Linked DNA regions of Bacillus pumilus. The protein of the gene in region 1 interacts with the protein of each later gene in a pairwise test. Links are inferred from orthologs where the notes say so. Each region holds a gene or a part of one and is shown on either strand. Other genes may lie near its edges.

Region 1 (7,341 bases):
GAAAAATATAAAGGACAAGGTCCTGTGAAGATCATCTGCCCTGGGAAAGTATATAGACGAGACAGTGATGACGCGACTCATTCACATCAATTTATGCAGATTGAAGGGCTTGTTGTCGATCACAATATTAGTATGAGTGATCTAAAAGGTACGCTAGAGACAGTGGCGAGAAAAATGTTTGGTGAAGATCGTGAAATTAGACTGCGTCCAAGCTTTTTCCCATTCACAGAACCATCTGTCGAAGTGGATGTGTCTTGCTTTAAATGCGGCGGGAAAGGCTGTTCTGTATGTAAAGGAACAGGCTGGATTGAAATTTTAGGAGCTGGGATGGTTCATCCAAATGTCCTGAAGATGAGCGGATTTGATCCAGAAACTTACCAAGGCTTTGCTTTTGGAATGGGTGTTGAACGGATTGCAATGCTCAAATACGGCATTGATGATATTCGCCATTTCTACACAAATGATATTAGATTCACAAAGCAATTCAAGCAGGACTAAGAGGAGGAAATCAACATGTTTGTTTCATATAAATGGTTAGAAGACTATGTCGATTTAGAAGGCATTCAGCCGGATGAATTAGCAGAAAAAATCACAAGAAGCGGAATTGAAGTGGAAGCCGTTGAATATAAAGGCGAAGGAATTAAAGGAGTTGTCATTGGACACGTCGTGGAGCGAGAACAGCACCCAAATGCCGACAAATTAAACAAATGTCTCGTGGATATCGGAGAAGACGAACCGGTTCAAATTATTTGCGGAGCTCCGAATGTGGATAAAGGACAATATGTGGCTGTCGCAACGGTTGGCGCAGTCCTTCCTGGGAATTTTAAAATTAAAAAAGCAAAGCTGCGCGGCGAAGAGTCTCATGGCATGATTTGTTCTCTGCAAGAATTAGGTGTCGAAAGCAAACTCGTACCAAAGGAATATGCAGAAGGTATTTTTGTTTTCCCAAATGACGTCAAACCCGGGGATGATGCCCTTCAGGCACTTCAATTAGACGATGCGGTACTTGAGCTTGGCTTAACGCCAAACCGTGCGGATGCCCTGAATATGCTAGGTGTCGCCTATGAGGTTGCAGCCATTTTAGGGAAAGACATCAAACTTCCTGATACAGCACATGACATGTCTTCAGAAAAAACAGCAGACTATATTTCGGTGAAAATTGAAGATCAAGAAGCGAATCCACTTTATGCTGCGAAGATCATTAAAAATGTAAAGATTGGACCAGCACCGCTTTGGATTCAAACAAGATTGATGAATGCAGGCATTCGCCCAATTAACAACGTCGTCGATATTACGAACTTTGTACTGCTTGAATACGGTCAGCCGCTTCATGCATTTGATTATGACCGCTTTGGTTCAAAGCAAGTGGTCGTACGTAAAGCGACTGATAGCGAAAGCATTCAAACACTTGATGAGCAAGAACGTACACTTTCATCAAAGCATCTTGTGATCACTAATGGAACGAAAGCGCACGCTGTCGCAGGCGTCATGGGCGGTCTTGAATCAGAGGTGCGTGATGAAACGACAACAATTCTTTTAGAAGCGGCATATTTCAACGGTCAAACAGTCCGTCAAGCATCTAGAGACTTAGGGCTTCGCAGTGAATCAAGCACACGATTTGAAAAAGGACTTGATCCGCAGCGTACGAAATCTGCAGCCGAAAGAGCAGCGCAACTGATCAGTCTCTATGCAGGTGGTGAAGTGCTAAGCGGGACTGTGGAGGAAAACCACCTGCAAACAAGTATGAATGTCATCCACGTATCCACTGAGCGTGTGAACAAGGTGCTTGGCATGAGCATTTCAAAAGAAGATATGATTCAAATTTTCAACAAACTGGGCTTTACAGTAGGCGAATCAAATGACGTTCTTGTTGTAACGGTTCCTTCTCGCAGAATGGATATTACGATTGAAGAAGATCTCATTGAAGAAGTTGCGAGATTATATGGCTACGATAATATCCCGTCTACACTGCCTGCGACAGCTGGTACAGTTGGCGGTCTTACGCCATATCAAGTGAAGCGCAGAAAGGTGAGACGCTTCTTAGAAGGCGCAGGTCTTTCTCAAGCGATCACGTATTCATTGACAAATCAGCATAAGTCTACAGCTTTTGCACTGAATCCAGCTTATAAAACGAGACTTTCCCTGCCAATGAGTGAAGAACGAAGTGTGCTTAGACAAAGTCTTCTGCCAAACTTACTTGATTCTGTTGCATATAACCTGGCAAGACAAGCTGATTCCTTTGGTTTTTATGAAACGGGTTCTGTGTTCTTAGCAGAAGCTGAAGGAGCAAAGCCGGTGGAAAAAGAGCATGTCGCTGGTGCGCTGACAGGCTTATGGCATAAAAATCTTTGGCAGGGCGAGAAAAAAGCCGTCGATTTTTATGTAGCGAAAGGAATTGCAGAAGGTCTATTTGAAAAGCTTGGTGTATCAGACCAAATCACATATGTTCAAGCAGAGCGTGAGGGTCTTCACCCAGGTCGAACAGCAGATGTTCATTTAAATGGAAAAGTCATTGGGTTTGTTGCTGCACTTCATCCAGTCATTGAAAAGGAATTAGATTTAAAAGAAACATATGTCTTCGAGTTTGATTTAACAGATGTGATGACATCTGAATCGAAGGATATGAAATATACAGCGATTGCGAGATTCCCTGCTGTGACAAGAGATATTGCACTTGTTGTAGATCAGAATATCTCAAGCGGACAGCTGGAGCGCGTCATCTATGAGGCAGGCGAGGATTTACTGACAGACCTATCCGTCTTTGATGTGTATGAAGGTGAACATATGGAAGAAGGCAAAAAATCTGTTGCATTCTCTCTCCAATATCTAAATCCGGAACAAACATTGACAGAGGAAGAAGTCACGGCTGTTCATACAAAAGTATTGAAAGCATTAGAAGATACGTATCAAGCCGTCTTGCGCGGTTAAAGAAAAAAGAGCTAAGGCCATATAGGCCTAGCTCTTTTTTATAGCCATTTTTTCGCTTTTTGTGTGTTGGCAAAATGCAGTTTTGTAAATTGACGTAAAGCCTCTTCGCCGTGCAGCTTGATGAGCTTTGCAGCCGCCTTGTCCACATGAGGACCGGCTCCTTTTGGAATGTCAAACCCTGCTGCTTTAGATAACTTATCCATTTCAATTAAAAAAGCGTATCTTGCAATAATGGAAGCAGCAGCAACTGACAAATGAATGCCTTCTGCTTTTGTGCTAAAGTACGTCCGCTCCCGAATGATTTTTTTCCCAGCAAGATGCTTGAAATAAATACCTGGTTCTGCAAATTGGTCAATCAAAATAGCTTCAGGCTGCTTCCCGTCTAATTTCTCTAGCACAGAGGTGATGACTTGGTTATGAAGAAGCGCCTTCATTTTCCCTTGGCTCATGCCCTTTTCCTGCATCGCATTGTACTTTTCATTTCGGAGCACAAGAAGGCTGAACGGAATGGTTTTGATGAGATCTTTGGCAATATTGATAATCTGCGGGTCTTTTAGACCTTTTGAGTCTTTTACGCCAAGCTCTTTCATAAGAGCAAGCTGGCTGGCATCAACATAAGCGGCACAGACCGTCATCGGTCCAAAATAATCACCTGTTCCTACTTCATCTGAACCGATGACGGACATAGAAGCAATCCCTGACGGCGGACTATATTTTGTGACAGCCGGTGCTTTTGGGCTTTTCGTATCAGCTGCTTTTAAATGGCTGAATTGACTAGCTTCAGCTTCAGCCTTTTGTCCTTGAAACAGCACTTTTCCAGATCGATAGGCTGTAATTGTACAGCCAGAGACCTTTGCTTGAAAAAGGGCGCCTGGTGGTAACGTATCAGTTAAGTGGTGCGCATACGCGCTCTTCATTTTTTTAAGGTCTTCTGATGTTGCTTTTAAGACGGATTGGGGCACAGTGGATAACTCCTTTTTACCTTGATATCATTGATTTCTAAAGTGTACCATAACAGGGAAGGGCTCGTCTTTCCATTCAATGTCTAAACATGTTATGATAGAGACTAGGATTCTCGTGGAATGGAGGAGAAACGTTGTCTGACGGCGGTAAAACGAAAACAACAGTTGAGATTTACGGACAGTCCTATACGATCATCGGTCAAGAAACGAAGATGCATATGCGACACGTTGCTTCAATTGTTGATGATAAAATGAGAGAAATAAATGAAAAAAACCCATACCTTGATATAAACAAATTAGCTGTACTGACAGCAGTCAATGTCGTCCACGACTACATGAAATTAAAAGAGCAATACGAAAAACTAGAGATTCAGCTTAAAGAAAAGGAATGAAATTACCGTGATCGATATCATCATTTTGTTTTTGCTTCTTATGGGAACGCTTGTCGGTCTAAAACGCGGGTTTATTCTTCAATTTATTAAATTGATCAGCTTTGTTGTTTCTATCTTAGTGGCTTCCATGTTTTATCAGTCACTTGCACCACAGCTTACATGGATTCCAGCACCTAATTTTAGCGGCGGTCAAGCGCAGCTCGCTTTCTTTAGTGGGAATCTAGAAACAGCTTATTATAATACCATTGCGTTTATCATTCTGTTTATCTTGACCAAAATCCTGCTCGCCATCATTGGCGGATTGCTCACAACCATTGCAAGTATACCTGTGATTAAACAGGTCAACAAACTGCTAGGCGGTGTTTTAGGATTTCTTGAAACCTATCTATTTGTATTTATTCTCTTGTTTGTCGCTGCATTACTTCCAGTCGATGCACTGCAAACAATGTTGAGTAAATCCATATTAGCAGATGCGATCGTAAGCAACACCCCTTATCTGTCCGGTCTTGTCAAAGACTTATGGACGACGTATGGAGTTTAAAAACTTCTCCTTTCTTGGAGAAGTTTTTTCTCATTCCATGACAGAAAGTTGTAGGATGAAGGAAAAGTTTGTATATTTATAAAGGAAGATGCCAAAGCGGCTGGAGGATGAGAGATGAATAAAAAAGATATTATCAAACTTCTTGAAACAATTGCAATATATATGGAGCTAAAAGGAGATAATCCTTTTAAGATTTCTGCCTTTCGTAAAGCAGCAGCGGCACTGGAGCAAGATGACCGCAGCCTTTCTCAAATAGATGATCTATTAGCATTACCTGGCATTGGAAAAGGAACCTTTGCTGTGATCACTGAGTATATCGAAAAAGGACAATCAGAAACACTCGAACAATTAAAAACGGAAGTGCCCGAAGGACTTGTCCCGCTTTTGAAATTACCAGGACTCGGCGGGAAGAAGATCGCTAAGCTTTACCAAGAGCTTGGCGTCCATGATGCACAATCTCTAAAAGAAGCATGCGAAGCGGAAAAGGTACAAGCGCTTGCTGGCTTCGGCAAAAAAACAGAAGAAAAGATTCTCGCAGCGCTTGAGGAAGCAGGAAAGCAGCCGGAACGACTGCCAATTGGCTTTGCATTAGATGTGGCAGAGCGGATTGATTATGCCCTTGAAGAGATGGAAGGTATCATCCGTTTTTCAAGAACCGGCAGTTTAAGACGTGCACGCGAAACCGTCAAAGATTTAGATTATATCATTGCAACAGACAATCCTGAGCAAGTTAGAGAGCAGCTCGTTGCACTTGATGATGTCAAAGATGTTATCGCAAGCGGTGATACGAAGGTATCTGTTGTGCTTGCCCTTGATTTTGAGATCAGTGTCGACTTCCGGCTTGTGACAGTAGACCAATTCGCAACTACGCTGCACCATTTCACTGGCTCAAAAGATCACAATATTCGAATGCGTCAGCTTGCGAAGGAACGCGGAGAGCGCATTAGCGAATATGGTGTGGAAACAATTGAAACTGGAGAAGTAAAAACGTTTGAAGACGAAAGCGCTTTTTATGCACATTTTCAACTTCCGCTCATTCCGCCAGAAATTCGTGAAACCGGAGCGGAGATTGATACGTATAAAGAAAGTATGCAGTTTGTAGAACTGAAAGATATTAAAGGCGACCTTCATATGCACTCGACATGGAGTGACGGAGCATTCTCTATTCGTGAAATGGCGGAAGCATGTATTGCCAAAGGCTATGAATACATGGCGATTACAGACCACTCGCAATATTTAAAAGTAGCAAACGGTTTAACAAAAGAACGTTTGCGTCTGCAAGCAAAAGAAATTGATAAGATTAATCAGGAATTCGAGCATTTTCACATTTTCAAAGGGGTAGAAATGGATATCCTGCCGGATGGATCGTTAGATTATGATGATGATTTTTTAAAAGACATGGATTTTGTCATTGCGTCTATTCATTCTAGCTTCTCTCAGCCGGAAGAAGTCATTATGGAACGCCTTGAAAATGCCTTGCGTAATCAGCATGTCGATTTAATTGCACATCCAACAGGCCGTTTGATCGGCAGACGGGATGGCTATGCCTTAAATATAGATCAACTCATAGAGCTTGCGAAGAAAACGGGAACTGCACTTGAGCTCAACAGCAATCCGTCAAGACTGGATTTGAAAACAGAGCATTTAATCAAAGCAAATGAAGCGGGTGTGCACATCATGATCAATACAGATGCGCACAACATCGCCATGCTGGAACATATGGAAGTCGGTGTAACAGCTGCAAGAAAGGGCTGGACACCAAAAGAAAATGTCGTGAATACTTTTACTCTAAACGAGATCAAAAAGTTTTTAACGCGTGACAGGTAGTCGTTAGGAGGCTGGACCATGCTGCAACAAAAAGTGTTAGCATCATTAGAATTTCATAAAGTAAAAGAAAAAGTGATGTCCTATACCGCATCCACATTAGGAAAAGAAAGAGCGCAGGATTTAACACCTCTGACGGATATAGAAACCATTCAGCATTTGCTGGAAGAGGTAGAAGAAGCGCAAGATGTGATCCGTTTAAAGGGATCTGCGCCATTTGGCGGGTTAACAGATATTAGACGCGCAGTGAAACGGGCAGAAATCGGCAGTACATTAAGCCCTTCTGAGCTGATGGAAATCGCAGGGCTATTATATGCGGTGAAAAATATGAAGCACTTTCTCACGTCCATGTATGAAGATGGAGTAGATATACCGCGCCTTCATACATATGCTGAGACACTGATATTACTGCCTGAAATCAGAAAAGAAATCGAAAGCTGTATTGGTGATAATGGAGAAGTGCTTGATCATGCAACTCCTGCACTTCGTTCATTGCGTATTCAATTACGCTCACTAGAATCAAAGGTCCGCGATAAATTAGAATCGATGATTCGTTCACAATCGGCTTCGAAAATGCTGTCAGACACAATTGTCACCATTCGTAATGACCGGTTTGTTATTCCGGTGAAACAAGAGTACCGCTCGAATTACGGCGGAATTGTTCATGACCAGTCTTCATCAGGGGCGACCCTTT
Region 2 (7,452 bases), 1.1 Mb from region 1 along the record:
TTCCCTCTTCTTTTGGAGAAGGAGAAAATGCACCGCTTGTCAGCTGCCAGCTTCTTTCAGCATTTGGTCCATCTTCATCAGTTGCAAGCCCTGGAGATTCCGTATTCTTTTTCGTTTGAATATAGACAAGATAGAAATCTCCATCCACCGTAATGGCTTGATCTTCTAAATCTACTTTTGTCCATTCCCCATTACGCAGCGCTTTTGCTTTTAGAGGTCCTGCCATTTTCTCCCCTGGAGCTCCGTTCTTCCCAGAAGCGTCATACACTTCAACTGCAAATTCATTCCCTCCAGGAGCTGGCCACTCTGATGACCAGAAACGGAAAAGCCCTCCTGTGAGTTGCGCTTGTTTCTTCCCCTTTTCTAATGAAAACTTCACAGCCCAGCCATTGCCAGGATCATAGAAGGCTCTAGCATTTTCAGCTGTTCCATCATCGTAGCCAATTTCCCCAGCAAAGCCGATGAATGGCTCTAGCTGAATGTTTTTTCCAACTGGCTTTTCTGTCACATCTGCTGTAAAAGAATATCCTTTAAATCCTTTGGCAAATACTTTGACGGTATAGACACCGCTCAATGCCTCAAGAGAAAATTCGCCAGATTCATTTGTTTTCACCGGCTTAATTTTCGCATCCTCTACAAGATAAACCGTGGCATCCTTTATCTTTTCACCCGTTGTTTCGTTGGCAATTGTGCCAGATATCGTTCGTTTCTTTAGTGGCTGTAAGGCGAAATTCGCCTCTGCCGTTTTATTTGAAGAAATATGGACGGTTTGTGTGCGTGATTCAAATCCGTAAGCTTCCGCTTTCACTGTGAATTTTCCTGCACTGTGAGGAAGCTGATATCTCCCTGTCGCTTCATCTGTGTACGTTGACTTGCCGCTTTCAAGAACACTAATTTCCGCTTTCATTGGAAGAGCTTTGATGGACGGACCAGCTAGATTTTTTTCCTTTTTCAATTCTTTTATGTTCGCAGGCTTCTTATGTGGGTGTACCGCCTTATCTTTTTGAGTCAAGGCTTGATCTGTTATTTTCATATCATCTAAATGAACATCTTCGTTTGTCACCTGTCCTTCAATCATGCCAATTCCATCTGTTAATGCCGTAATCGCCTCTCTTGCATCAACTAAACCTGCCCCATAGCCATTGTTTGGGGATTCCGGGAATTGCTGATCAGTTAACGGCTTCGCTGTATCAATCAGAATTTGTTCAATCTCTTCAACAGAAAGATCTGACTGTGCTTGGCGAAGAAGAGCCACAACAGCTGAAACATGCGGACCAGCCATCGACGTCCCATTCCAGCCATCCTCATACCCTTTCCCAGGAATGGATGAACGAATGTTTACCCCTGGGGCGGCAATGTCTGGTTTCATGCCACCATATGGAGACGGACCTTGCAGCGAGAAAGACCCCAATTTGTTATCTTGATCCGTAGCACCCGTTGCAAAGACCTCTTGATAGTTCGCAGGATTCGCAATAGATCCTTCACCACCAGGGTTGAATAAATCGGTATTGCCAGCTGAAAACTCTGGGAAGATGTCCGCCGCTCTCCAAGTATTGACGACATCTTTATACCAATCATCTAGGCCAGGTCCACCTCCCCAAGAATTATTGACAACATCTGGTGCCTTTTCTGGATGCGGGTTGCCGGCCTCATCTTTTGGTGCTAAAATCCACTCACCTGCGTCAAGCAGATCAGCATCTGTCCCACCATCTTCTGAGAAAGCTTTCACCGCAATCCATTTTGCGCCCGGTGCGACTCCGATTTGATTCTTTCCATCTGGCTCAGAGCCAACCATCGTTCCCGTTACATGTGTACCATGCTCTAAATCATCATATGGCGCTTCAGATCCTGTCGTAGCATCGTACCAATTGAATTCATGAGTTGGTTCATTCGGATGTGCTGGATCAAATCCGCGGTATTTTTCCTTTAAAGCAGGATGATCCCATTCCACTCCTGTATCAATACTTGCCACAACTGTACCAGTACCGTCATAACCTAAAGCCCACGCTTCTGGAGCATGAACTTGAGAAATGTTCCACTCGACTCCACCTACTGCTTTCATTTGTTTTTTCTGCTTCGTCTTCAAATCAACCGGCCGGTGAATTTGACGGGTTTCATTTGGCAACACTTGATCTACTTCTGGGAAGGCAGCCACCTTTTCCATGACTTCTTTCGTTCCCGTCACCGCTAAACCATTCACAATATAGTACGAATGAATCTCCTTCACTTGCTTTTTCTTTTGTTCCTTTTGTAAATACGTAAGGAGCGCTTCCTGCGTCTTTTCAGACGTTGCTCTTAATTCGGATACGACAGCTGATCTTTTTGTGTATTGCGTTTTAGCCGCTGTTAATTTCTGTTTTTTGGCTTTGATCACCGCTTCCTTCGCCACATTTTGCGTATTTGTTTGCTCTTTCATTTTGATTAAAAAAGTCACCTGATCATCCTGCTGAAACTGCTTCATTAATCTAGATGAGATCTTTGCTTTTGTAGTCTTAGAGGAGACAGCTTCCTCCTGATATGAGGTAGAAGTCGATGTTGCTTGAACCGTCCCAAAGCTTGTCATCGTTAAAGTACCAATCACCAAAAGACTCATCAAACGATAGCCTGCGGTCTTGCGAAACTTCAATTTCAATCAAATCCCTCCTCCTCAAATGTCCAAACAGAGTATAGGTCCCACTCCTTTCCTTCTGTTGTTCATGACAAGATTCATGGTGTTCTATTTAATGTAGTCAAATAAAGTTCATCATTTTGTCGTTTTTTGTAAGAGGGAGTAAAAATGATTCTTTTTTCTTAAACACCATAAGTCAAATTACATATGGAAATTGAAGTAGCTTTCACGTATTTATGACTTTTTGATTAGAAACCCTTATAAGTTGAGACATAAAAAAACCCCTTCCAATGGAAGGGGTTAAGCTATACTCGATTAGCGTTTATTGCGGTTGCGTAAGAACGTTGGAATGTCTAGCGTATCATCACTTGATTGTGTATTTTGTCTTGGCTGAGATGATGGCTGTTGATGTTCCTCACGTTTTACTTCACGTTTTTGAGGAATGGATTGATTTTGCTTTAATCCTTGTCCTAATGGGTTTCTTTGTGATTTTGTCACTTCTGGTTCTTGCTCAATAAATCCAGTAGCGATCACAGTCACCACAATTTCATCCTTCAAGTTATCATTGATGACAGACCCGAAAATCATGTTTACATCTTCGTCAGATGCAGAAGCCACAATATCCGCCGCTTCTTGCACTTCATAAAGACTTAGGTTCGTTCCACCCGTAATGTTCATGATGACACCTTGAGCACCATCGATTGCTGTTTCTAGAAGTGGTGAGGAAATGGCTTTCTTCGCGGCTTCCGCAGCACGGTTTTCACCTGTTGCGACACCAATACCCATAAGAGCTGAACCTTTATTGGACATGATGGTTTTCACGTCAGCAAAGTCAAGGTTAATCAGACCTGGTGTTGCAATTAAATCTGAAATCCCTTGAACACCTTGTCTAAGCACGTTATCTGCCGCGCGGAATGCTTCCAGCATTGGCGTGTTTTTATCAACAATTTCAAGCAAGCGATCGTTTGGAATCACGATTAATGTGTCAACGGCTTCTTTCATAGAAGCAATTCCTTCAACTGCTTGAAGCTGACGCTTTCTTCCTTCAAATGTGAAAGGACGAGTCACAACTCCAACTGTCAATGCACCAGAATCTTTTGCGATTTTTGCAATGACAGGTGCAGCACCCGTACCAGTTCCACCGCCCATACCAGCTGTAACGAAGACCATGTCTGCGCCTTTTAATACTTCTTCAATCTGCTCTTTGCTTTCCTCAGCAGCTTTTTTACCGACTTCAGGATTCGCACCTGCTCCAAGCCCTCTTGTCAGCTTAGCACCGATTTGCATTTTAGTTTCTGCTTTTGATAGATTTAACGCCTGTGCATCAGTATTGACTGCAATAAAATCGACACCTTGTACGTCATTTTCAATCATTCGGTTGACAGCGTTATTCCCGCCGCCACCTACTCCGATTACTTTAATTGATGCTAGGCCGTCTATATTTGTTTCAAACTCCAACATGCTGAATCCTCCTAATCCGTCGAAAATCTAATTCTATTCCCAGAACATATTAAATAGTTTTTTCATTTTGCCCGGTTTTTTATTTGTCTCTTGTTGTGCTTGTTGTGCTTTTTGTTTTACTTTCGGTCTTGGCTGCGCTTCTTTCACTTGTGGTGCAGAAGAAACCGGCTCCATGGATGCGCCTACTTCATGAAACGCCTCATCTGGCATTTGGAATCCAACTTGTCTGCCCTGAATCTTTGCATTGCGATAAGCAAAATGGATCAGACCCACTCCTGTCATATATTGAGGCTCTCTCACCCCGATATAATTCGGACTTGCAATCCTGACATTGTTTTGCAAGACTGTTTGTGCAAGAGAAAGGATACCTGGAATGGCTGCCTGTCCACCTGTTAGAACGAATCCACCAGGCAAATCATGGACACCCATATTTCTTAATTCCTCTGCCACAAAGAGCAGGATTTCTTCCAGCCGCGCTTCAATAATGTTAGCCGCATCAATTTGTGTATACGTTTGTTTTTGATCGGTACCGATCACAGAAACTTCAAATGTCTCCTCAGTCGATGCCTCATCATAAAACGCATGCCCAAATTGTTTTTTGATTCGTTCAGCTTCTTCAGTGGAAGTTCTAAGTCCTATAGACAAATCTTTTGTTATGTTCTCTCCGCCCAAAGGGATACTGTGAGTAGAATAGAGATGCCCGTTTTCAAATACGGAAATCGTTGTAGATCCGCCGCCAATATCGACAAGAGCTACCCCAAGATTTTTTTCATCTTTCGATAATGCTGCCGAGCCCGATGCGAGTGGCTGCAAGCATATATCCAGTATTTCAATTCCAGCTCTTTCTACACATCGGAGCCAGTTATGTAGAATCGTTTTAGAACCTGTAATTAACGATCCTTCCACCTCTAGCCGAACACCAAGCATTTTTTTCGGATCTGTGATCTCATCTCTTCCGTCGACGATAAATTGTCTCGGAATCACGTCTACGACGAGATGTTCTTGAGGAATAGATACTACTTGTGCAGCATCTAAGACACGTCTCACATCTTCAGCATGTATTTCTTTGTTTTCACTAGATACTGCGACTACGCCGCTCGTATTCTGAATATGAATGTGGTTTCCGTTAATTCCGACAATCGCCTTTTGTAAAGGAAAACCTACCATTCTCTCAGCCTGTTCAAATGCTTGTCTAATAGAATGAACTGTCTCATCTATATCAACAATCGACCCTTTTTTTAACCCCTCTGAAGGGACATTTCCAACACCTATAATGTTAAGCGAATCATCCGCCATTTCTCCGACGATGACTTTTATATTGGATGTACCGATGTCAAGGCTGACGTAAATTTCATTGTTGTTCATTCTATGGCACCTCCTCACATATCAATACTTTCTATTCTATTATTTGCTGAACAACAATACAATGAATGTGTTTTTACAAGTGTGTAACAAAACTTAAAAAATCAACATTTTTTATTAGGATTACTGAAAATATTCGTTACATCATATGTATATCCTTTTTTATGACTCACTTTTTTTCTTTTTTTCTCTAGAAATTGTCCATTTTGTTAGGAGAATTCTTCTAATAACTGCTATATTTTGAAACAATCTAACGCCGAATGCAAACATTCCGACTAAGTACAAGTCTACACCAAGATGGACGCCCAGAAAAGCTAAACTTATTGCCAGTATAATATTAAAGAAGAAGCCTGATACAAACACTAGTTCATCGTATGCCCCTTGCAGATGTGCCCGGATTCCACCAATCAATGTATCAAGCGCAGCAAGTACAGCGAGGGAAAGATAATTAGAATACTCATTCGGTATCGTAAAATTAGTTAAGAAACCGATCGCAACTCCTATGATTAAGCCAAGTACAGGAAGCCACATTAAGATTTTCCCTCCTTTACATCGTCAAGAGGCTTCAATTCGTTTACTTGAATTGCACCGTCATATGCTTTTAAGTGGATTTTTTTCTTCGGCTGGCTCATACTCAAGCTGAAGTTTTCCTGAGCAAACAAATCACCAATATCTGATACATTTAAACGGCTGTATAATTTGTCAGCCTGCTCACTAATTATTTTAATGGTGACTTCATCACTATCTAGGCTGTAGCCATCCATTTTTGTCGTGCCATTAATATCTCGAATGACACTTGTATTAATGACACGGCGATCATTGATGGAAATATGTTTTGCCCCAAACATATTGGCTTCATTCATTAACTTTTTCAGAAGATCAGGTGGGATATTTTTCACTTCTTCTCCGGTAAGGTCCTTGGAAAAAAGCTGAGATATTTCAATTTCAATCCCCTCCCCTTCCACTTCTGTAAAACCAGCCTTTTCTTTTAAATCCTTTAATGTTTTTGTTAATTGTGCTTCTTTTGATCGGTCTCCTTGATGACCATATTTTTTTAGCATCTCGTCGTATTTATCAATTTCTTTGAGCAAATCCAATTCCTTACTTTTAGATGCAGATAAATCCTCTCTCAGTTCCCACACATCACGAGTATCACGAACTTTGGGCTTTTGTAAGGAATTAAATTGGATGGAGACCATGATGCCAAATATGATCATTAAAGCTGTTAAACTAAGTAAAGGCTTCTTTTTCCTCAACACCACTCACCTTTTCACTTTTAATCTTTGTTTCTTAAAAGAGGGTTCATACGAATATCCGTTTTCTCGATCGTCATTGAAATGTGATCACTTGTCAGCTGATCGACCACTCCCCCTGCAATATTTAAAGCAGGTATTAACACAGCTGGATCACCAATAGCAGATATGACAAATGGTGCTGGATGCTGAACACCATCTACTGTGACAACTGGACCGTTACAATGTATGTATGATTGGTGTGTGATTCTTTGCCCATTAATAGATACAGCAGAAGCCCCTGATATAAATAGTTCGTTTATCACATGAAAAATGTGGCTCTCATGCACAATGTAATTATTAACATTTTGTCCACTCGGGATATAAGATGCATCTTCAAGAGACACTTTTACCCCTTTTCCTTTTACACCGATCTCTCCTGTAAACATTCTATATTTCTCAACATCTTCCAGCACATTAAAATATTGCTCTTTTTCATTTTTCAAATTGGACTCCGTTGCTTGTACCTTTGATTGAAGACTATATAATTCTTTTTCGAGTTTCTGATTCGCCTTTTCTTGCGTTGTGAGCTGACTTTTCAGAGAGTATTCTTTTTTCCATTGCTCTGTTCGAATGACATCTGCCTGATGCTGCTTTGTATATTGGTATGAAAAAGAAATCAGAAAACCAAGAACAAGCATGACAATCGAGAATATAACTGTTTTGCCTCTCAACGCTCATCTTCCTTTTTCTTAGATTTAAACGCTTCGAAATACGTAGCGACTTCCA

Evidence for each region.
Region 2: the proteins of zapA (region 1) and ftsZ interact in binary tests that used the Bacillus subtilis proteins (3 or more experiments, as listed by UniProt). The link is inferred for Bacillus pumilus from one-to-one orthologs.

Annotation. Positions count from the first base shown.
Region 1 is NZ_LT906438.1:2,559,257-2,566,597, reverse strand. The notes cover bases 2,987-5,653. They hold zapA (cell division protein ZapA), read left to right. Parts: upstream 2,987-4,024; coding sequence 4,025-4,282; downstream 4,283-5,653. Other genes in these bases: polX (DNA polymerase/3'-5' exonuclease PolX), read left to right, coding at 4,938-5,653; CKW02_RS13180 (CvpA family protein), read left to right, coding at 4,290-4,823; rnhC (ribonuclease HIII), read right to left, coding at 2,987-3,890. In the rest of the region: pheS (phenylalanine--tRNA ligase subunit alpha), read left to right, coding at 1-498; pheT (phenylalanine--tRNA ligase subunit beta), read left to right, coding at 514-2,928; more of rnhC, read right to left, coding at 2,967-2,986; more of polX, read left to right, coding at 5,654-6,650; CKW02_RS13170 (endonuclease MutS2), read left to right, coding at 6,672-7,341. UniProt on the Bacillus subtilis protein: Activator of cell division through the inhibition of FtsZ GTPase activity, therefore promoting FtsZ assembly into bundles of protofilaments necessary for the formation of the division Z ring.
Region 2 is NZ_LT906438.1:1,477,423-1,484,874, reverse strand. What follows is about bases 1,997-4,774. They hold ftsZ (cell division protein FtsZ), read right to left. Parts: upstream 4,070-4,774; coding sequence 2,924-4,069; downstream 1,997-2,923. Other genes in these bases: ftsA (cell division protein FtsA), read right to left, coding at 4,103-4,774; CKW02_RS07475 (S8 family peptidase), read right to left, coding at 1,997-2,632. Outside these bases: more of CKW02_RS07475, read right to left, coding at 1-1,996; more of ftsA, read right to left, coding at 4,775-5,434; CKW02_RS07460 (small basic family protein), read right to left, coding at 5,594-5,962; CKW02_RS07455 (DUF881 domain-containing protein), read right to left, coding at 5,962-6,687; CKW02_RS07450 (DUF881 domain-containing protein), read right to left, coding at 6,708-7,397; CKW02_RS07445 (cell division protein FtsQ/DivIB), read right to left, coding at 7,394-7,452. UniProt on the Bacillus subtilis protein: Essential cell division protein that forms a contractile ring structure (Z ring) at the future cell division site. The regulation of the ring assembly controls the timing and the location of cell division.